DNA from 3 places in the Pseudomonas sp. SK3(2021) genome. Region 1 is predicted to be linked to each of the others. Evidence: predicted binding sites of a transcription regulator. Region 1 holds the regulator's gene; each other region holds the start of a gene.
The links. The regulator FliA, encoded in region 1, starts transcription of late flagellar genes. The targets are predictions, from matches to a motif close to CTAAAGTTTNNNNNNNNNNNGCCGNTAA.

Region 1 (7,634 bases):
CGGCAGTGGCGCCGGCGCACTGTAGCTGCTGAAACGACGGTTACTGCGCGAGATGCTGTGGACCTTCTCGCACAGCAGTTGCTTGACCTTCTCCGGATTGCGCGAGATGTCTTCGAAATTCTTCGGCAGGAAATCCACCGCGCCGGCATCCAGCGCATCCAGGGTCACCCGGGCGCCTTCATGGGTCAGCGAGGAGAACATCAACACCGGCGTCGGGCAGCGCTGCATGATGTGCCGCACCGCCGTGATGCCATCCATCATCGGCATCTCGTAGTCCATGGTGATCACGTCCGGCTTGAGCGCCAGCGCCTGATCGATCGCCTCTCTGCCGTTGGTCGCGGTACCGACGACCTGGATATTGATATCCGCTGAAAGAATTTCCGAGACGCGGCGGCGGAAGAACCCCGAATCGTCCACCACCAGGACCTTGACTGCCATAAACACTCCGTTAGGCGGGGCAAGGCAAATGGCCCCGCCCCTCCGGTATTCAAATACGCCGTGCGGCGTAACGCTTGAGCATGCTCGGAACATCGAGAATCAGTGCGATGCGGCCGTCACCGGTGATGGTGGCGCCAGACATGCCCGGAGTTCCCTGGAGCATCTTGCCCAATGGCTTGATGACGACTTCTTCCTGGCCGACCAGTTGATCGACGACGAAGCCGATCCGCTGGGTGCCGACCGAAAGGATCACCACATGGCCTTCGCGCTGCTCTTCGTGAGCGGCGGAGCTGACCAGCCAGCGCTTGAGGTAGAACAGTGGCAACGCCTTGTCGCGGACGATCACCACCTCCTGGCCGTCGACCACGTTGGTGCGCGACAGGTCCAGGTGGAAGATTTCGTTGACGTTGACCAGCGGGAAGGCGAACGCCTGGTTGCCCAGCATCACCATCAGGGTCGGCATGATCGCCAGGGTCAGCGGCACCTTGATGACGATCTTCGACCCCTGGCCTTTGGTCGAGTAGATGTTGATCGAGCCGTTGAGCTGGGAAATCTTGGTCTTCACCACGTCCATGCCCACGCCGCGGCCGGATACATCGGAGATCTCGGTCTTGGTCGAGAAGCCCGGGGCGAAGATCAGGTTGTAGCACTCGGTGTCGCTCAGGCGATCGGCGGCATCCTTGTCCATCACCCCACGCTTGACCGCAATGGCGCGCAGGACATTCGGGTCCATGCCTTTGCCGTCATCGGAAATCGACAACAGGATGTGGTCGCCTTCCTGTTCGGCCGCCAGCACCACCTTGCCGCCACGGGGCTTGCCCGCCTCCTCGCGCTCTTCCGGCGACTCGATACCGTGGTCGACGGCGTTGCGCACCAAGTGCACCAGCGGGTCGGCCAGGGCCTCGACGAGGTTCTTGTCGAGGTCGGTCTCTTCGCCGACCAGCTCCAGGTTGATCTCTTTCTTGAGCTGGCGGGCCAGGTCGCGAACCAGGCGCGGGAAACGCCCGAAGACCTTCTTGATCGGCTGCATCCGGGTCTTCATCACCGCGGTCTGCAAGTCGGCCGTGACCACGTCGAGGTTCGACACGGCCTTGGACATGGCTTCGTCGCCGCTGTTGAGCCCCAGGCGCACCAGGCGGTTACGCACCAGTACCAGCTCGCCGACCATGTTCATGATTTCGTCCAGCCGCGCGGTATCGACCCGCACGGTGGTTTCGGCTTCGCTGACCGGCTTTTCCGCCGGGGCGGCAGCCGGAGCACGAGCAGGCGCCGGCGCAGCGGCGGCGGCTGGTTTCGGCGCTTCGACCTTGGCTTCGGCTTTCTTCGCTGCCGGCTTGGCGACGGCGGCAGGCGCCGAGGCCGTGACCGCCGTTGCGCTCCCCTTGGTCGCGGCGGCAGCAGGTACTTCAGAGAACTTGCCCTTGCCATGCAGCTCGTCGAGCAGGGATTCGAATTCCTGGTCGGTGATCAGGTCGCTACCGGCGGCAGCCGCGCTTGGCGCAGCCGGTGGTACCGCCGCTGCCACTGCGCAATCCAGCGCCTCTACCGCAAAGTTGCCCTTGCCGTGCAACTGATCCAGCAGCGCTTCGAATTCGTCATCGGTGATTTCGTCGCTGGCCGCGGCTTTTTCCGCCGCGGGCGCCGTGGCCGAAGGTGCCACCGCATCCGGTGCGAACTGACCCTTGCCATGCAATTGATCGAGCAGCGACTCGAACTCGGCGTCGGTAATTTCGTCGCTGGCCGCTTCGCCACCGGTCGCGGGCGCAACGGGGGCAACAGCGGCCGGGGCTTCGGCCTCGGCCTTGGCGGCATTGAGAGAATCGAGCAACTGCTCGAACTCGCTGTCGGTAATATCGCCGGACTCGCTTTCGGCCGATTCGGCAACGCTTTCAACAACTGCCTCAACCTCGGCCACCGGCGCGGCGACCTCCTCGGCTCCGGCAGGCTCGGCCAGGCGGGCCAGGGCAGCCAGCAACTCCGGGGTGGCGGCGGTGATCTCGGTACGCTCGCGCACCTGGCCGAACATGCCGTTCACCGCGTCCAGCGCTTCGAGCACCACGTCCATCAGTTCCGCGTCGACGCGACGCTCACCCTTGCGCAGGATGTCGAACACGTTTTCGGCGATGTGGCAGCACTCCACCAGCTCGTTGAGCTGGAGGAAGCCGGCGCCCCCTTTTACAGTGTGAAAACCGCGAAAAATTGCGTTGAGCAGATCCGCATCGTCCGGCCGGCTTTCCAGCTCGACCAGTTGTTCGGACAGTTGCTCTAGAATCTCGCCGGCCTCAACCAGAAAATCCTGGAGGATTTCTTCATCGGCGCCGAAGCTCATTAATGGGTGCTCCTACTAGGTCTGAGCCTAAAATCCAAGGCTGGAAAGCAAATCGTCGACATCGTCCTGACCGGATACAACGTCTTCACGTTTATCGGCATGAATCTGCGGACCTTCACCCTTGGCCAGATGTTTTTGCGGATCTTTTTCAGCAAGGATCGATTCACGGTCATGTTCGATGCCGGCAAAACGATCGACTTGGCTGGCCATCAGGACCAGCTTGAGCAGGTTGCTCTCGACTTCGGTGACCAACTGGGTCACGCGCTTGATCACCTGACCGGTCAGGTCCTGGTAGTCCTGCGCCAGCAGAATGTCGTTGAGGTTGCTCGATACCGCGCGCGTCTCTTGCTCGCTGCGGGTCAGGAAACCGTCCACCCGGCGGGCCAGGTCGCGGAACTCCTCGGCGCCCAGTTCGCGGCGCATGAAACGTCCCCAGTCGGCGCTCAGGGCCTGGGCTTCGCTGCTCAGGCCATTGACCAACGGGGTGGCGCTCTCGACCAGATCCATGGTGCGGTTGGCCGCGGCCTCGGTCAGCCTGACCACATAAGACAGGCGCTCGGTGGCATCCGTGATCTGTGAAACTTCCTCGGCTTGCGGCATATGCGGGTCAATCTGGAAATTGACGATGGCGCTATGCAGCTCGCGGGTGAGCTTGCCGACTTCCTGGTACAGGCCGCGGTCACGGGTCTGGTTGAGCTCATGGATCAGTTGCACGGCTTCGCCGAACTTGCCTTTTTCGAGGCTGTCGACCAGTTCGAGTGCGTGTTTTTTCAGGGTCGATTCGAAATCGCCCAATGAAGATTCGTTGTGCTCCATAGCTCCCCCGTGGCGGAATGGTTCCACATCTCAACCGATGCGTTCGAAGATCTTCTCGATCTTTTCTTTCAACGCCTGGGCCGTGAAGGGCTTGACCACATAGCCGTTTACGCCGGCCTGGGCAGCTTCGATGATCTGTTCGCGCTTGGCTTCAGCGGTCACCATGAGTACCGGCAGGTGCTTGAGTTTTTCATCGGCGCGCACATGGCGCAGCAGATCGATACCGGTCATGCCAGGCATGTTCCAGTCCGTTACCAGAAAGTCGATGCTCCCACTGTTGAGGACCGGAATGGCGGTGGTGCCATCGTCAGCCTCGACCGTGTTGGTGAACCCCAGGTCACGCAACAGGTTTTTTATGATCCGCCGCATCGTTGAGAAGTCATCAACGATGAGGATTTTCATGTTCTTGTCCAATTCGACCTCCAAGCAGTCTTAAACGCGTCCAGCACCTGAACGCGCCATTCAATCAATCAGGCAGAGCACTCAACGACTGCATGGAATACACACCGCAAGACCGGCAACGTCGTGCCAGTCTCGTTCGCAGTGTCCCCACACTGCCTGTCAGCGCGCTCGCCACTCCCCCAAACGCCCCCGCAAACGGGCCGCGCACTGGCTGTGTAACTGGCTGACCCGCGATTCGCTGACTCCCAGGACCTCACCGATTTCCTTGAGGTTCAGCTCTTCGTCGTAGTACAGCGCCAAGACCAGTCGCTCACGCTCCGGCAAATTGGCAATCGCGTCCGCCAGCGCGGCCTGGAAACGTTCGTCCTCCAGGTCGCGCGACGGCTCGAGATGAGCACTCGCGCCATCCTCATGCAGCCCTTCATGCTCGCCGTCCTGCAACAGGTCGTCGAAGCTGAACAGGCGACTGCCCAAGGTGTCGTTCAAAATCCCGTAATAATCGTCGAGACTCAATTGAAGTTCGGCCGCAACTTCATGATCTTTAGCGTCACGACCGGTTTTAGCTTCAATTGCGCGAATGGCATCGCTCACCATCCGGGTATTGCGATGTACCGAACGCGGCGCCCAGTCACCTTTACGGACCTCATCGAGCATCGCACCACGGATACGGATACCCGCGTACGTCTCGAAACTCGCGCCCTTGCTCGCGTCGTACTTGGTCGACACTTCGAGCAGGCCGATCATCCCGGCCTGGATCAGGTCTTCGACCTGGACACTGGCCGGCAGGCGCGCCAGCAGGTGATAGGCAATACGCTTGACCAGGGGCGCATAACGCTCGATCAATTCGTACTGGCTGTCACGTGCCGACTTTTTGTAAAGGTTGTAGCCGCTGGCGCTCATAGCACCGGTCCCGCTGTCTGATGCACTAGCCGCTCGACGAAAAATTCCAGATGCCCACGTGGGTTGGCCGGCAACGGCCAGGTATCGACTTTCTGCGCGATGGCCTTGAACGCCAGCGAGCATTTCGAACGCGGAAACGCCTCATAGACCGCACGCTGCTTTTGCACGGCCTTGCGCACGCATTCGTCGTAAGGCACGGCGCCGACATATTGTAGGGCCACGTCCAGGAAGCGATCCGTGACCTTGGTCAACTTGGCGAACAGGTTGCGCCCTTCCTGCGGGCTCTGCGCCATGTTGGCGAGCACACGGAAGCGGTTCATGCCGTAGTCGCGGTTGAGCAGCTTGATCAGCGCGTAGGCGTCGGTGATCGAGGTCGGTTCGTCGCAGACCACCAGCAAGACTTCCTGCGCGGCGCGGACGAAGCTGACCACCGAGTCACCGATGCCGGCAGCGGTGTCGATCACCAGCACATCGAGATTGTCGCCGATGTCGCTGAAGGCCTGGATCAGGCCGGCATGCTGGGCCGGGCTCAGATGAACCATGCTCTGGGTGCCGGACGCCGCCGGCACGATACGGATTCCACCCGGCCCCTGCAGCAGCACATCGCGCAGCTCGCAGCGGCCCTCGATCACGTCGGCGAGGGTCCGTTTGGGGGTCAGTCCCAATAGCACGTCGACGTTAGCCAGACCCAGGTCGGCGTCCAGCAGCATGACGCGCCGGCCGAGCTCCGCTAGGGCCAGGGACAAGTTCACTGACACGTTAGTCTTGCCGACGCCACCCTTGCCGCCGGTCACCGCGATCACCTGTACGGGATGCATGCTGCCCATGTTCTTTCTTTACCTTGTCTTACTTAGACGGGGCCACATAACTGGCTGCGCGTTCACCAACGGAACAATGCCTGGCAGACCATCGATGTAGGTACATTGCAATCTTTTCATGATTCCCTCAGCCAACCCGCTTGGTCGGGTTGTGGTAGAGGTCAGCGAACATGTCAGCCATGGCTTCTTCGCTGGGTTCTTCCTGCATCTGCACGCTCACCGCACGACTGACCAGCTGATGACGGCGCGGCAAGTGCAGATCGTCCGGAATCCGCGGGCCATCGGTCAGATAGGCAACGGGGAGTTCGTGACTGATCGCCAGGCTCAACACCTCACCAAGGCTGGCGGTTTCATCCAGTTTAGTCAGGATGCAGCCGGCCAGCCCGCAACGCTTGTAGCTGTGGTACGCGGCGGTTAGAACCTGTTTCTGGCTGGTGGTTGCCAATACCAGATAATTTTTTGCCCTGATCCCGCGTCCGGCCAGACTTTCCAGCTGCATGCGCAGGGCCGGGTCGCTGGCTTGCAGGCCGGCGGTGTCGATCAGCACCACGCGTTTGCGCAGCAGCGGATCGAGGGCTTGCGCCAGGGACTGGCCCGGGTCGACATGGGTCACCGAGACGTTGAGGATCCGGCCCAGGGTCTTGAGCTGCTCCTGGGCGCCGATGCGGTAGCTGTCCATGCTCACCAGCGCGATGTTCTGCGCGCCGTACTTGAGCACGTAGCGGGCGGCCAGCTTGGCCAGGGTGGTGGTCTTGCCCATGCCGGCGGGGCCGACCATGGCGATCACTCCACCCTCTTCCAATGGCTCGACTTCCGGGGTCACGATCATCCGCGCCAGGTGGGCCAGGAGCATGCGCCAGGCCTGGCGGGGCTCGTCGATTTCAGTGATCAGCGCCAGCAGGTCGCGGGCCAGCGGACCGGACAAGCCGATACGCTGCAGGCGCCGCCACAGGTTGGCCTGCTCGGGCCGGCTGCCTTGCAGCTGGCTCCAGGCCAGGGAACCGAGCTGGACTTCCAGCAGCTCGCGCAAGCCGTTGAGTTCAAAACGCATCGAGTCCAGTGCCCGCTGATCGACAGCCGGCGCGGCGGCCACCGGAGCCGGGCGATGGGGCTCGCTGAACGTCGGTTCGATCAGCGGCTCGGCGGCGGTCAGCGGCAGGCCGGCGAACAGCTGGCGATTGGTGCTGCCATCGCCATCGCCACGCAGGCTCAGTTCCGCCTGGGCGGTGACGATGCGCGACTGAGTCTTGCGCAGTTCGTCCTCGAGCTCCATGTTCGGAACCCGCGGCGCCAGCGCCGACAGCTTGTAATCCAGGGCAGCCGTCAGCTCGACACCGCCAGCGATGCGGCGATTGCCAATGATGGCGGCGTCGGCGCCCAGCTCATCACGAACCAGCTTCATGGCCTGACGCATATCGGCGGCGAAAAAACGCTTAACTTGCATAACCCACTACCTCAGCCGTTGGGCCCTACTGTCGCAACGATGGTCACTTGCTTGTTGTCAGGGATTTCCTGATAAGCCAACACGTGCAAGCCCGGGACCGCCAGGCGCCCGAACCGCGAGAGCATCGCGCGGACCGGACCGGCTACCAGCAGAATCACCGGTTGACCTTGCATTTCCTGGCGCTGCGCAGCTTCGATCAACGAACGCTGCAGCTTTTCAGCCATGCTTGGCTCCAACAGAACCCCCTCTTCCGAGCCCTGTCCTGCCTTCTGCAGACTGTTGAGCAAAATCTGTTCCAACCTGGGCTCCAAGGTGATCACAGGCAGCTCGGACTCAGTCCCTACAATGCTTTGCACGATGGCGCGTGACAATCCGACGCGCACCGCGGCCACCAAAGCGGCAGTATCTTGACTCTTGGCGGCATTGTTCGCGATGGCCTCGGCAATGCTGCGGATATCGCGCACCGGCACCTGTTCGGCCAGCAGCG
Region 2 (7,634 bases), 2.0 Mb from region 1:
AGAAACAGCTCCAGGGCGGCGGCGATGATCTGGTCTTTGCGGTCGGTACGGGACATGCGGGCATTACCTCAGGGCACCGATGGATCGATGGCGCTTGCGTTTTGAGCGATCGCTCAAATACCATTGAGCGGTCGCTCAATAATAGCGTTTATCTTCCATCCGGTGCACCCATGTCAGCCGTTACCCCGCAAGTCCTGATCGATGAAAGCAAGAACATCGGCCAGCAATCCGCCAGCCAGACTCTGAAAGCCATTGCCCGCGCCTACCCCGGCAAGCTGTTCTGCACCCTGTCGCTGGTGGCGCTGGAGAATGCGCTGCTGCTGGCCTACCCGCTGTTTGCCGGGTTTGCCGTGGACTCGATCATTCGCGGCGACGCCGCCAGCGCCCTGGTCTATGCCCTGGTGGTCCTGGCGTTCTGGGTGGTCGGGGCCGCGCGGCGGGCGGTGGATACCCGCACTTTCACGCGGATCTACGCCGACCTGGCGGTGCCGGTGATCCTCAACCAGCGCCTGCTGAACCAGAGCACCTCCACCGCCGCGGCGCGGGTGGTGCTGGCCCGGGAGTTCGTCGATTTCTTCGAGAAGCACGTACCGACCATCGCCACCGCGCTGGTCTCGATTGTCGGCGCGGCGGTGATGCTGCTGGTGATCGAACCCTGGCTCGGCCTGGCCTGCCTGGTGGCCTTGTTGCTGTGCATCACCCTGCTGCCGCGCTTCGCCCGACGCAATCAGGAGCTGCATGAGCGCCTCAACGACCGGCTGGAAAAGGAAATCGGCCTGGTGGCCAAGGTCGGCGCCACGTCCCTGCAACGGCACTACCGGTTGCTGTCGCGGCTGCGGATCTGGCTATCGGACCGCGAGGCGGCGGCCTATCTGCTGCTTGGCTCGGCCGCCGCGCTGCTGTTCGTGATCGCCATCAGTCAGCTGGCCCTGACCGAAGGGGTCAAGGCCGGGCATGTTTACGCGGTGATGACCTACCTGTGGACCTTTGTCAGCAGCCTCGATGAAGCGCCGACCATGGTCGATCAACTGGCGCGCCTGCGGGATATCGGCAAGCGGGTAGACCCTGGATTGGGGGAGAAAGCCGAGGAATAAGGCGGTCGGTCTGAGGTGATCGCAGGCAATCGAGCGCCGGCCGGCCGCTCCTACAGATGCCGTAATCCCGTAGGAGTGGGGCTGGCCCGCAATGCTGTCAGCGGAACCGGTCGACCTCCTGGCGCAAGCCCGCCGCCAGCTTCTCCAGTTCCTTGGCGGTGATCGCCAGGTTCGACACTACTTCGCGCTGTTCGCTGTTGGCCAGGGCAATACTTTGCAGGTTGCTGCTGAGCAGGGTCGCGGTGCTGCTCTGCTCCTGGGTCGCGGTGGTGATCGCGGCGAACTGCTGGCCGGCCGAACGGCTCTGCTCGTCGATGCGCGCCAGGGCCGAGGCGACATTGGCATTGCGCGACAGGCCTTCCTGCATCAACACGTTGCCCTGCTCCATGGTGGCGATGGCATTGCCGGTTTCCTGCTGGATGCTGTTTATCATCAACGAAATCTCGTCGGTGGCCTCACGGGTCCGCGACGCCAGGTTGCGCACCTCGTCGGCGACCACGGCAAACCCGCGCCCCTGCTCACCGGCACGCGCGGCTTCGATGGCGGCGTTGAGCGCCAGCAGGTTGGTCTGGTCGGCAATCGCGGTGATCACCCCGACGATGCCGCCGATTTCCTCGGAGCGCTGGCCCAGGGTATTGATCACCGTCGCGGTGCTGTTCAAGGCCCCGGCGATCTGCTCCAGCGAGGCCGAGGCCTCCTCCATCGAGGTACGGCCGATCCGGGTCTGCTGGGTATTTTCCTGGGCCAGGCGTTCGGTGTTGCCCATGTTGTCGGCGATATTCAGCGAGGTGGCGCTGAACTCTTCCACCGCCCCGGCCATGCTGCTGATCTCGCCCGACTGCTGCTCCATGCCCTCGTATGCCCCGCTCGACAACCCGGACAACGCCTGGGCCCGGCCATTGACCTCCTCGGCGGCCTTGCGGATGTGCTCGACCATGGCCGACAGGGCCTGGCCCATCTGGTTGAAGCTGCCCGCCAACTGGCCGATCTCGTCCTGGCTGGAAACATTCAGGCGCGCGCTCAGGTCCCCCTTGCCCAAGGCGTCGGCCTGGCGTACCAGGTCGCCCAAGGGCGCGAGCTTGCTGCGCAGCAGCCAGACCGTGGCGCCCACCGCCAGCAGCATCGCCAACAGACTACCGATGACCAGGCGCGTACCGACGCTCCAGGTCACCGCACGGATTTCGGCTTTCGGCATGCTCGCCACCACCGACCAGGGCCCGCCTTCAAAGGGGACGGCGACGCTGTAGAAGTCCTCGCTCTTGTCGCTCCAGAAGCGCCCCTTGCCCGGCTGCCTGGCCAGTTCGGCAATGGTCGCCCCCGCTTGCTCCAGGGTCTGTACGCCAGCCGGCGGGACCAGCCATTTATGCTGCTCGTCGAGCAACGCCAGGGAGCCGGTCTGGCCGATGCGGAAGCGCTTGAGGTTGTCGAACTGGGCGTTTTGCGCGTCGGTGTAGTCGAAACCGACGAACAGCACCGCGATCACCTTGCCGGCGCTGTCCCGCACCGGCGTGTACTGGGTCATGTACAGGCGCTCGAAGAGCAGCGCACGACCGACATAGCTCTGCCCCGCCATGAGTTTCTGGTAGGCCGGGTGCGCGTGGTCCAGCAGGGTGCCGATGGCGCGACTGCCATCCTGCTTGCTCAGCGAGGTGCTGACACGGATGAAGTCGTCGCCGCTGCGCACGAACACGGTCGCCACGCCAGCGGTCATCTGCTTGAACTCGTCGACTTCCTCGAAGTTGTTGTTCAGCACCACGTCACCCAGATGCAGGCCCGGGGTCTGGGTACCGGCCACGGTCACCGGCTGGTCCGGGTGCAGGCTCAGGCCGCCGCTGAAACGCTTTTCGAACAGCCCGCTCAAGCGCTGGGTACTTTCGCGCAGGGTGCCATGGAAGGTATTGAGCTGGTCGGCCAGCAGCCGGGCCTCACTGGCCAGGTGCTCTTCACGGGTGTCGAGGTTGGCGGCGTCCAGCGAGCGCAGGGCGAAGACGGTACTGCCGCTGATCACGATCGCCAGTACCACGGCGAGTGCGAGACCAAGCTGCGAGGCGATCCGGGCACGAGGTTGAGGCATGACAGCTCCTGGCCGAGAGACCGGATCGTCCTGATCGCGTCACACGCTCGGCAATGGTTCTAATAAGAATGAGATGTCGGAACCGATCAGAACGAAGGTTCCACCTCCAAGGATTCGGCGGCGTCGATCAATACTTGAGCGAGTTGGACGGGTATCGCGCAAGCCCCTTGTCATGAGGCCTTCATCGTTTCAGCCGAGACGCTCTACGTCGGGCAATTGCATGGCACGGACCTCGTTCTGGAGAAAATCGCTGAGACGGCGCAAACGTTCACCTCCAGGCCGGGTCTTGGGCCATACCAGGTAGTAATTCTCACCACTGGCCACCGCCGTCGGCCAAGGCAGGCTCAGGCGCCCCTGGGCCACATCCTCGGCCACCATCAGCAGATCGCCCATGGAAACCCCATAGCCCCGGGCCGCGGCGATCATGCCCAGCTCCAGGGTGTCGAACACCTGCCCGCCCTTGAGCGAGACCTGCCCGGACAGGCCCATGCGCTCCAGCCAGTTGCGCCAGTCCCGGCGATCCGGGGTCGGGTGCAACAACTCGGTGGCGGCCAGTCGCGCCACATCCCACGGCTGATCGTTGAGCAGGTTTGGCGCGCCCACTGGGATCAACAGTTCCGCAAACAGGTAGCTGGCCTCCCAGTCCGGCGGAAAGTGGCCGTTGCTCAGCAGCACCGCGCAGTCGAAAGGCTCCTGGTTGAAGTCCACCGAGTCGACGTCCATCCAGGCGCTGGTCAGTTGCACCTCGTTGCCCGGTTGCAGATGGCGGAAGCGGCTCAGGCGCGCCAGCAGCCAGCGCATGGTCAGGGTCGAGGGCGCCTTCATGCGCAGGATGTCGTCTTCGGCGCGCAAGGTATTGCAGGCGCGCTCGAGGGCGGTGAAGCCTTCGCGGATGCCAGGCAGCAGCAGGCGCGCGGCTTCGGTCAGTTGCAGGTTGCGCCCGCTGCGCTGGAACAGTCGGCAGGCGAAGTGGTCTTCCAGGGTGCGGATATGCCGGCTGACCGCGCTCTGGGTGATCGACAGCTCCTCGGCCGCACGGGTGAACGAGCTGTGTCGTGCTGCGGCTTCAAAGGCACGCAAGGCATACAGGGGCGGAAGACGACGGGGCATGGCAGCACTCCACAGGCGCAATGGCGCCAACTTACCAGAATCCACCCAGCATGAGTTTTAATCATGCTACCAATCGTTTTTATCCCTTTGTGCAAGCCGCCGGGAGCGCCGAGAATCAACCCTCTTAACTGCCTCCCCCGTATCGAGACCGATGACCATGCAGCATCCAGCACGCACCGAACTCTGGGCCATCCTGCGGCTGGCCGGGCCGCTGATCGCCTCGCAGTTGGCGCACATGCTGATGGTGCTGACCGACACCCTGATGATGGCCCGCCTGAGCCCGGAAGCCCTGGCCGGCGGCGGTCTCGGCGCGGCCACCTATTCGTTCGTGTCGATCTTCTGCATCGGCGTGATCGCGGCGGTCGGTACCCTGGTCGCGATTCGCCAGGGCGCCGGCGACATCGAAGGCGCCGCGCGCCTGACCCAGGCCGGGCTCTGGCTGGCGTGGCTGATGGCGCTGGTCGCCGGCCTGCTGCTGTGGAACCTCAAGCCGGTGTTGCTGCTGTTCGGCCAGACCGAAACCAACGTGCAGTCCGCCGGCCAGTTCCTGCTGATCCTGCCGTTCGCCCTGCCCGGCTACCTGAGCTTCATGGCCCTGCGCGGCTTCACCAGCGCCATCGGCCGCGCCACGCCGGTGATGGTCATCAGCCTGGGCGGCACCGTGGCCAACTTCCTGCTCAATTACGCCTTGATCACCGGCATGTTCGGCCTGCCGAAACTGGGGCTGGTGGGGATCGGCCTGGTCACCGCGATCGTCGCCAACTGCATGGCCCTGGCACTGGCCTGGCACATCAAGCGCCACCCGGCCTATGCCGCCTACCCGCTGCGCCAGGGCCTGGTGCGACCCAATCGCCAGTACCTGCGGGAGCTCTGGCGCCTGGGCCTGCCCATCGGCGGCACCTACGCGGTGGAAGTCGGGCTGTTCGCCTTCGCCGCGCTGTGCATGGGCACCATGGGCAGCACCCAGCTGGCGGCGCACCAGATCGCCCTGCAGATCGTCTCCGTGGCCTTCATGGTGCCGGCCGGGATCTCCTACGCGATCACCATGCGCATCGGCCAGCACTACGGCGCCGGGCAGTTGCTGCACGCGCGCATGGCCGGACGGGTCGGAATTGCCTTTGGCGGCGCGGCCATGCTGGGTTTCGCCATGGTGTTCTGGCTGCTGCCGAACCAGTTGATCGGGCTGTTCCTCGACCATGACGACCCGGCCTTTCGCGACGTGATCAACCTGGCGGTCAGCCTGCTGGCGGTCGCGGCCTGGTTCGAGTTGTTCGATGGCACGCAGACCATCGCCATGGGCGCGATTCGCGGGCTCAAGGACGCCAAGACCACCTTCCTCGTGGGCCTGGGCTGCTATTGGCTGATCGGTGCGCCGGCGGCCTGGCTGATGGCCTTCACCCTGGGCTGGGGCGCGACCGGTGTGTGGTGGGGCCTGGCATCGGGGCTGGCGTGCGCCGCCATCAGCCTGACCCTGGCCTTCGAATGGAAGATGCGACGGATGATTCGCCGGGAAGGCGCGGCGCCTGCCGCGCGGGATAACTTCCAGACCGCCCAGGATTCCCTGTAGCGGTAGGAACTCGATGGCTCCTACAGCTACAGCGGGATACCGTCAGCTGACCTCGCCGGCCAGGACCTGCTGGCTTACGCCGAATGTCAGGTACTCCACCAGTTCCGCCAGCGGCAGCGGCTTGCTGATCAGGTAGCCCTGCGCCTGATCGCAACCGAAGCTGCGCAGCAAGGCCAGTTGCTCGGGGGTTTCCACGCCTTCGGCCACCACCTCGAGATGGAGGTTGTGGGCCAGGTTGATCATGGCGTGCACCAGCTTGCGGTTCTCTTCGCGCTGCTCCATGCCGCCGACAAAGCTTTTGTCGATCTTCAGCAGGGCAATCGGCAGGCTGTTGAGGTGCACGAAAGACGAGAACCCGGTGCCGAAATCGTCCAGGGAAAACCGCACCCCCAGCCGGCCCAGCGCGTCCATGGTCTGCTTGACCAGGTCGCTGCGGCGCATCACCGCGGTTTCGGTCAACTCGAATTCCAGCCATTGCGCCTCGACACCCCGCTCGGCAATCAGCCGGCTGAGGGTCGACAGCAACTGGCTGTCCTGGAACTGGCGGAACGACAGGTTGACCGCCATGTGCAACGGCACCAGGCCGCGCTCGCGCAGGGCCTGCATGTCGCGCAACGCCCGGGAAATCACCCAGTAGCCCAACGGCACGATCAGGCCGCTCTGCTCGGCCAGCGGCACGAACTCGCTCGGCGGCAACAGCCCGCGCTCGCCGTGGCGCCAGCGCACCAGGGCCTCGAGGCCGACGATCTGCCCGTCATGCAGGTTCAGGCGCGGCTGGTAGTGCAGTTCCAGTTCGTCGCGGCGCAAGGCCCGGCGCAGTTCGCTTTCCAGGTCGGCGAGGCTGCGGGCATTGCGGTTGATGCGTTCGTTGAAGATATGAAAGGTACAGCCCTGGGTACTCTTGGCCTGCTGCATGGCGATGTGCGCGTGCCACATCAGCGGGTCGGCGCCGGCATTCGCCCTGGCGTGGGCGATGCCCAGGCTGCAACCGATCAACAGGCTTTCGCCATCGATCCAGTACGGCTCGGCCATGACTTCGGCGATACGCTCGGCCATCCACTCGGCGCGTTGCGGCGCCCGGCGGGTGTCGATCAGCAGGGCGAACTCGTCGCTGCCCAGGCGCGCCAGCTGGTCCCCGGCCTCAAGCTGGCTCTTGAGCCGCGAGACCACTTGCAGGATCAATCGGTCGCCGGCCTGGTGGCCCAGCGCATCGTTGGCATGCCGGAAGTTGTCCAGGTCCAGGTGCCCCAGCGCCAGTCCGCGCCCTTCGTTTTCCGCCAGGCGCGCCGCCAGCAGGGTCTGGAAACCCTGGCGGTTGGCGATGCCGGTCAAAGGGTCCTGCTCGGCCAAGCGCAACAGGGTGCTTTCCAGCACCCCGCGCTCACGCACATGGCGCAGGCAGCGGCGCACCGTATCGGTACTGAGGTTTTTATTCACCAGCCAGTCGCTGGCACCGGCTGGCGTGTTCAGCGGCTCCTGCTCCAGCAGCAAGACCGTGGGCAGGCTGCAACGACCGGGAGCCGGTTGCAGTTGGGGAACGGTTAACAGAATCACAGAGCGGTCTTCGTCGAACAGACGGCTGACAGATTCCCAGGTCGGTGCACTGATCAGCACCACCGAGTCTCCCAACGGAGCGAGACACTCGCGCAACAACGCTGCCCACGCCGGCTCTTCGGCCAGCAGCAGCAAGCGCAAGGGTTCGACAGGCTTGGACAAGCTAGCTCCCTAGACTCTGTAATAGAAGTTGGCGGCGGGCATTATGACGCGTAGATAAACAATGACAAATGGA
Region 3 (7,634 bases), 300 kb from region 1:
CTTCACTGACTTTCTCGACCTGCAGTTCAAGCCCACCAGCAAGGAAGAAGGCCGCCTGGAAAGCGAAGGCGGTGGTGGCGTGGCCGTGGGCAGCGCGGACCTGATAGGCGAAGTCGATTACGCCCACAATGGCCAGACCTATCGCCTGAAAAACGGCGCGGTGGTGATCGCCGCTATTACCTCCTGCACCAACACCTCCAACCCCAGCGTGATGATGGCCGCCGGCCTGGTGGCGAAAAAGGCCGTGGAAAAAGGCCTCAAGCGCAAACCCTGGGTGAAGAGTTCGCTGGCCCCGGGTTCGAAAGTGGTCACCGACTACTACAAGGCCGCCGGGTTGACCCAATACCTCGACGCCCTGGGTTTCGACCTGGTGGGTTATGGCTGCACCACCTGCATCGGCAACTCCGGCCCCTTGCCGGAGCCGATCGAGAAAGCCATCCAGAAAGCCGACCTGACCGTCGCCTCAGTGCTGTCCGGTAACCGCAACTTCGAAGGCCGCGTGCACCCGCTGGTGAAAACCAACTGGCTGGCCTCGCCACCGCTGGTGGTCGCCTATGCCCTGGCCGGCAGCGTGCGCATCGATATCAGCCGCGAGCCGCTGGGCGAAGGCAAGGACGGCAAGCCAGTCTACCTGCGCGACATCTGGCCAAGCAGCCAAGAGATCGCCGAGGCGGTCACCCAGGTCAACACCCGGATGTTCCACAAGGAATACGCCGAGGTATTCGCCGGCGACGCCCAGTGGCAGGCCATCGAAGTACCGCAGGCCGCGACCTATGTGTGGCAGGCGGATTCCACCTATATCCAGCACCCACCCTACTTCGACGACATCTCCGGCCCTCTGCCGGTGATCAAGGATGTGACGGGCGCGCGGATCCTGGCGCTGCTGGGCGACTCGGTAACCACCGACCACATCTCCCCGGCCGGCAACATCAAGGCCGATAGCCCGGCCGGCCACTATCTGCGCGAGCAAGGCGTGGAACCGCGGGACTTCAACTCCTACGGCTCGCGTCGCGGCAACCATCAGGTGATGATGCGCGGCACCTTCGCCAACATCCGCATCCGCAACGAAATGCTCGGCGGCGAGGAAGGCGGCAACACTATTTACATTCCCACCGGCGAGAAACTGGCGATCTATGACGCGGCCATGCGTTACCAGCAATCGGGTACGCCACTGGTAGTGATTGCCGGCCAGGAGTACGGCACCGGCTCCAGTCGCGACTGGGCGGCCAAGGGCACCAACCTGCTGGGGGTCAAGGCGGTGATCGCCGAGAGCTTCGAGCGCATCCACCGCTCCAACCTGGTGGGCATGGGCGTGCTGCCGCTGCAGTTCAAGCTCGACCAGAACCGCAAGAGCCTGAACCTCACCGGCAAGGAAACCCTGGATATCCGGGGCCTGACCGGCGTCGAACTGACACCGCGGATGAACCTGACCCTGGTGATCACCCGCGAGGATGGCAGCCAGGAAAAGGTCGAGGTGCTGTGCCGCATCGATACCCTGAACGAAGTGGAATACTTCAAGTCCGGCGGGATCCTGCACTACGTCCTGCGGCAGTTGATCGCGGCGTAACACCATGCTGCAAAACCAACACCGCCTACGGGCGGTGTTTTTGTTTCACTTATTCATCGCCCCCGCCTCGTTATACTGGCCCCTCGCTCGTTCTATCCAGTAACCGTCGACGCAGGTGGCGCGAGCGGCTGATTCCATTCTTTTCGCAACAAGGATTTCACATGACTGTTCTGCCATGGATGTACCTGGCACTTCTCTCCATTGGCTACGCCCTGGCCCTGAGCTACGGCCAACTGGGCCTGCTGGCGGCGGTTTCCGTTGCCTTGCTGCTGTGCGCGGGCTTTGCCGTTCGCCAGCAGAAAAGCCCTTACGCGCGTTACCTGGGACACGGCCTGTTCGTGGTACTGGCCCTGGCGCTGGCCATGCATTGGCTGCCCGGTTTCTACAATGGCCGGGCAATTGGCCCGGAACGCTTGACCGCCGATGCCGTGCCGTTCTCCATGTACCTGAACCAGGACAAACCGCTGATCGGCTTCTGGCTGTTGCTGGTCTGCCCCTGGATCATCGGGCGCCGCTCGCTGCGCCTGTCTCTCTACACCACTGCCCTGGCCTTGACCCTGACCGCCCTGGCGGCCCTGGGCGGCGCGGTATTGCTGGGTATCATCGACTGGGCGCCGAAATGGCCGGACCAGGCCTGGCTGTGGGTGCTGAACAACCTGCTGCTGGTCACCCTGGTGGAGGAAGCGCTGTTTCGTGGCTACATCCAGGGTGGCCTGAGCCGTCGCTTCAAGAATCTGCCCTATGGCGAAAACCTGGCGCTGATGTGCGCGGCCCTGCTGTTCGGCCTGGTGCATGTGGGCGCCGGCTGGCAATGGTGGCTGCTGGCGAGCATCGCCGGGGTCGGTTACGGCCTCGCCTACCGTTTTGGCGGCCTGGGCGCTGCGGTGGCCACCCATTTCGGCTTGAACCTGCTGCACTTCGGGTTATTCACCTACCCGATGCTCGCGGGTTGACCCTGGCCAAGCCGGGGCTCCCTGGACGAGCCCCGGCTCTACCGCTCTCCCTCGCCCTTCGCTGCAGGATCAGGTCTCTGTCAATGAGGCACTTCTTAAATTCCTGAAAAAAACTTCAACAATTGGCGAAGACCGCCGACAACCTATCAAAGCCTTGCGGATAGAAAACCATGCGTAACAACCAGCCCGTCACCCAGCGCGAACGTACCTTTCCGGCTCAGCAACGGTTGATCTCCACCACCGATGCCAAAGGCGTGATCACCTACTGCAACGATGCCTTCGTTGAAATCAGTGGGTTTTCTCGTGAGGAACTGGTCCGCGCACCGCACAACCTGGTCCGTCACCCCGACGTTCCGGCCGCGGTGTTCGCGCATATGTGGGCCACCCTGAAACAAGGCTTGCCATGGATGGGCATTGTCAAGAATCGCTGCAAGACCGGTGACCATTACTGGGTCAATGCCTACGTGACACCGGTCTTCGAAGGCCAGCAAGTGGTCGGCTACGAGTCGGTGCGGGTCAAGCCCACCGCCGAGCAGATCCGCCGCGCCGAAGCGCTTTACCAACGCATCAACCAGGGCAAGTCGGCGATTCCGAAACGCGATAAATGGCTGCCGGTGCTCCAGGACTGGCTGCCGTTCATCCTGGTCAGCCAGCTGAGCTTCCTGATTGGCGCCTGGCTCGACTCTTCCTGGGGCTTTGCCCTCGCCGCCGGCCTTTGCGTGCCGCTCGGCCTGCTCGGGCTGAGCTGGCAACAGCGTGGCCTCAAGCGCTTGCTGCGCCTGGCCGAGCAGACCACCTCCGACCCGCTGATCGCCCAGATGTACACCGACAGCCGTGGCGCCCAGGCGCGTCTGGAGATGTCGATCCTCAGCCAGGAAGCCCGCCTGAAAACCTGCCTGACCCGCCTGCAGGACACCGCCGAGCACCTCAACGAGCAGGCACGGCAGTCCGATACCCTGGCGCACAACAGCTCCAGCGGCCTGGAACGCCAGCGTGTGGAAACCGAACAGGTGGCCACCGCGGTCAACCAGATGGCCGCCACCACCCAGGAAGTGGCCAGCCACGTGCAGCGCACCGCCGACGCCACCCAGGAAGCCAATCGCCTCACCGGGCGCGGTCGCGACATCGCCGGGGAAACCCGCGAAGCAATCCAGCGCCTGTCGGTGGTGGTGGGTGAAACCGGCCTGACCGTGACCCAGCTGGCCAAGGACAGCGACGAAATCGGCGGCGTGGTCGATGTGATCAAGGGCATCGCCGACCAGACCAACCTGCTGGCGTTGAACGCGGCCATCGAAGCGGCGCGCGCCGGGGAAATGGGTCGCGGCTTCGCAGTGGTGGCCGACGAGGTTCGCCAACTGGCGCAACGCACCAGCGAATCCACCGGCCAGATCCACAACCTGATCGCCAAGCTCCAGCAAACCGCCAGCACGGCGGTGCAGACCATGGACGCCGGGCATCGTCAGGCCGAGGAAGGCGTGGCCCGGGTGCTGGAAGCCGACCAGGCGCTGGTCGGCATCAGTGAAGCGGTGGCCAACATCACCGACATGACCACCCAGATCGCCGCCGCCACCGAAGAGCAAAGCGCAGTGGCCGAAGAGATCAGCCGCAATATCAGTACCATCGCCCAACTGGCCGACCAGACCTCGGAGCAGGCCCAGAACTCGGCACAGCTCAGCGAAGAGCTGACCCGCACCGCCAACACGCAATACTCGTTGGTCGAACGCTTCAACCGCTAAGCCGCAAAACAAAAAACCCGGAAGGTCCGCCTTCCGGGTTTTTTATTGCCTTTTTCCAGCCCCGCGCGCGTCTTCTGTATCTGTAGCGAAGCTTGCTCGCGATGGCAGCTTGGCAGTCGCCACCGTTGTCGCCTTGAAAACAATCGCGAGCAATCGAGCGTCGACCGGCTGCTACAGAAGAGTCGCTCAAGCATTCAGACTGCGCAAAACCTCGGCAACCTTCTGCGCGGCTGCCTCCAAGTGCTGCTCATGGGTGAAGCCCGAGGCCTTGAGCGGTTTCAGGTCATGGTCGGCGGCGACCAGCCAGAACAGCTCGATAGCCGGTGCCAGCGCATAGGCTTCGACCGCCGCCCGGTTACCCAGGGCGTCGCGCTCGCCCTGGACGATCAGGGTCCTGGTGCGCAATTCGGCCAAGTGGGCGACCCGCGGCTTCTCCGGTTTGCCGGCGGCATAAAACGGATACCCGAGGCACACCAGTGCATCGGCGCCCAGTTCGTCGGCCAGCAAACTGGCCATGCGCCCGCCCATGGACTTGCCGCCGATGGCCAGCCGCCCAGCGACATGAGGTCGCACCTGGGCATACACCTCACGCCAGCACTCCAGCAGCTTCGGCGCCGGGTTAGGCGGCCGTTTTCCACCATCGAGGCGACGCTGGGCCGTGTAGGGAAACTCGAAGCGCAGGACGTTGACCCCATGCGCCGCAAGGCGTGCGGCCATGTCACTCATGAAAGCGCTGTCCATCGGCGCGCCGGCGCCATGGGCCAGGATCAGGGTCAGCGATTCGCCGGCCGGCGGCTGCCGCGCGGCATCCCAGAGCCAGCCCCGTTCCCGCACGCACTGCGCCCATTGATCCCCGTCAATAACAGCCCCTTGCCGTTTGCCCATGCTTACCTCGCTTTTAGTCTGCCTATAACTCCAGAAGAAGTGAGCGCGCCTTGCCGTGCGCAGTCGCTTTCACTTCAGCTGAACCGTGGATGGGGAACCATGAACACTTCTATCAGTACCGCCTACAACTACAAGGTGGTCCGCCAATTCGCCATTATGACGGTGGTGTGGGGCATCGTCGGCATGGGGCTCGGGGTTTTTCTCGCTGCCCAGTTGGTCTGGCCCGAACTCAACTTCAACCTGCCCTGGACCAGTTTCGGGCGCCTGCGCCCGCTGCACACCAACGCGGTGATCTTCGCCTTTGGCGGCTGCGCCTTGTTCGCCAGCTCCTTCTACTCGGTGCAACGCACCTGCCAGACCCAGCTGTTCGCGCCGAAAATCGCCGCGTTCTGCTTCTGGGGCTGGCAGCTTGTAATCCTCTTGGCGGCCATCAGCCTGCCGCTGGGCTACACCAGTTCCAAGGAATACGCCGAGCTGGAATGGCCGATCGACATCCTCATCACCATCGTCTGGGTGGCCTACGCCATCGTGTTCTTCGGCACAGTGATGAAGCGCAACACCAAGCACATCTACGTCGGCAACTGGTTCTTTGGCAGTTTCATCATCACCGTGGCCATCCTGCACATCGTCAACAACCTGGAACTGCCAGTCAGCCTGACCAAGTCCTACTCGGTGTATGCCGGTGCGACCGACGCCATGGTCCAGTGGTGGTACGGCCACAACGCGGTGGGCTTCTTCCTGACCGCGGGCTTCCTGGGGATGATGTACTACTTCGTGCCCAAGCAGGCCGAGCGTCCGGTGTATTCCTATCGCCTGTCCATCGTGCACTTCTGGGCGCTGATCACCCTGTACATCTGGGCCGGTCCGCACCACCTGCACTACACCGCGCTGCCTGATTGGGCACAGTCCCTGGGCATGGTGATGTCGCTGATCCTCCTGGCACCGAGCTGGGGCGGCATGATCAACGGCATGATGACCCTCTCCGGCGCCTGGCATAAGTTGCGCAGCGACCCGATCCTGCGCTTCCTGGTGGTGTCCCTGGCGTTCTACGGCATGTCGACCTTCGAAGGTCCGATGATGGCGATCAAGACGGTCAACGCCCTCTCCCACTACACCGACTGGACCATCGGCCACGTACACGCCGGCGCACTGGGCTGGGTAGCGATGATCTCCATCGGCGCGCTGTACCACATGATCCCGAAAGTCTTCGGTCGCCAGCAGATGCACAGCATCGGCCTGATCAACGCGCACTTCTGGCTCGCCACCATTGGCACCGTGCTCTACATCGCCTCGATGTGGGTCAACGGTATCGCCCAAGGCCTGATGTGGCGCGCCGTCAACGAAGACGGGACCCTGACCTACTCCTTCGTCGAAACCCTGGTGGCCAGCCACCCAGGCTTCATCGTGCGGCTGGCCGGCGGCGCGATCTTCCTCTTCGGCATGTTGCTGATGGCCTACAACACCTGGCGCACCGTGCGCTCGGCACAGCCAGCCGAAATCACCGCCGCTGCGCAGATGGCCTGAGGAGTCCGCCATGAAACACGAAGTCATCGAGAAAAACGTCGGCCTGCTGATGCTGCTGATGGTGTTTGCCGTGAGCATCGGCGGTCTGACCCAGATCGTCCCGCTGTTCTTCCAGGACGTCACCAACAAGCCGGTCGAAGGCATGAAGCCCTACACCGCCCTGCAGTTGGAAGGCCGCGACATCTATATCCGCGAAGGCTGCGTCGGCTGCCACTCGCAGATGATCCGCCCGTTCCGCGCCGAGACCGAACGCTACGGCCACTACTCGGTCGCCGGCGAGAGCGTCTGGGACCACCCGTTCCTGTGGGGCTCCAAGCGTACCGGTCCGGACCTGGCCCGGGTCGGCGCCCGCTACTCCGACGACTGGCACCGCGCGCACCTGTACAACCCGCGCAACGTGGTGCCCGAGTCGAAGATGCCGGCCTACCCGTGGCTGGTCACCCAGCCGGTCGACAGCAGCCACACCGAGACCAAGCTGCGCGCCATGCGCACCCTCGGCGTGCCGTACAACGACGACGATATCGCCGGTGCCGTCGCCTCCCTCAAGGGCAAGACCGAGATGGACGCCCTGGTCGCCTACCTGCAAGTGCTTGGCACTGCGATCAAGAGCAAGAGGTGAGCCATGGGTCTTGAACTCGATAGCGGCATGATCCGCGGGCTCGGCACGCTGGTGGTGATGATTGCCTTCATCGGCCTGTCGATCTGGGTCTTCAACGCCAAGCGCAACCCGGAGTTCGCCCAGGCGCGCCTGCTGCCCTTCGCCGACGAACCTTCGCCGGAAGTGCCCGGCAATCCATCTGATGACGCTCAATCCGAAGAGCATGCGACAAGGAGCATTCGGCCATGACCACCTTCTGGAGTACGTACATCTGCGTACTGACCATAGGCAGCCTGATCGGCCTGACCTGGCTGTTGATCGGCACGCGCAAGGGCGAGACCAAGGGCAGCGTCGACCAGACCATGGGCCAC

Region 2: the regulator FliA is predicted to act here: its motif matches at 3,280-3,307, upstream of IF690_RS28925 (methyl-accepting chemotaxis protein).
Region 3: the regulator FliA is predicted to act here: its motif matches at 2,635-2,662, upstream of IF690_RS10475 (methyl-accepting chemotaxis protein).

Annotation. Positions count from the first base shown of each region.
Region 1 covers NZ_CP061943.1:1,997,464-2,005,097, reverse strand. The annotation lists gene IF690_RS09085 (protein-glutamate methylesterase/protein-glutamine glutaminase) at 1-438, opposite strand, end outside; gene IF690_RS09080 (chemotaxis protein CheA) at 488-2,767, opposite strand; gene IF690_RS09075 (protein phosphatase CheZ) at 2,795-3,583, opposite strand; gene IF690_RS09070 (chemotaxis response regulator CheY) at 3,614-3,985, opposite strand; gene fliA (RNA polymerase sigma factor FliA) at 4,145-4,885, opposite strand; gene fleN (flagellar synthesis regulator FleN) at 4,882-5,712, opposite strand; gene flhF (flagellar biosynthesis GTPase FlhF) at 5,831-7,147, opposite strand; gene flhA (flagellar biosynthesis protein FlhA) at 7,159-7,634, opposite strand, start outside.
Region 2 covers NZ_CP061943.1:6,481,069-6,488,702, forward strand. The annotation lists gene IF690_RS28915 (TetR/AcrR family transcriptional regulator) at 1-56, opposite strand, end outside; gene IF690_RS28920 (ABC transporter six-transmembrane domain-containing protein) at 171-1,094, shown strand; gene IF690_RS28925 (methyl-accepting chemotaxis protein) at 1,192-3,168, opposite strand; gene IF690_RS28930 (LysR substrate-binding domain-containing protein) at 3,358-4,278, opposite strand; gene IF690_RS28935 (NorM family multidrug efflux MATE transporter) at 4,436-5,845, shown strand; gene IF690_RS28940 (putative bifunctional diguanylate cyclase/phosphodiesterase) at 5,888-7,561, opposite strand.
Region 3 covers NZ_CP061943.1:2,293,406-2,301,039, reverse strand. The annotation lists gene acnA (aconitate hydratase AcnA) at 1-1,567, shown strand, start outside; gene IF690_RS10480 (CPBP family intramembrane glutamic endopeptidase) at 1,729-2,520, shown strand; gene IF690_RS10475 (methyl-accepting chemotaxis protein) at 2,691-4,256, shown strand; gene IF690_RS10470 (alpha/beta family hydrolase) at 4,443-5,141, opposite strand; gene ccoN (cytochrome-c oxidase, cbb3-type subunit I) at 5,241-6,665, shown strand; gene ccoO (cytochrome-c oxidase, cbb3-type subunit II) at 6,676-7,284, shown strand; gene IF690_RS10455 (cbb3-type cytochrome oxidase subunit 3) at 7,288-7,512, shown strand; gene ccoP (cytochrome-c oxidase, cbb3-type subunit III) at 7,509-7,634, shown strand, end outside.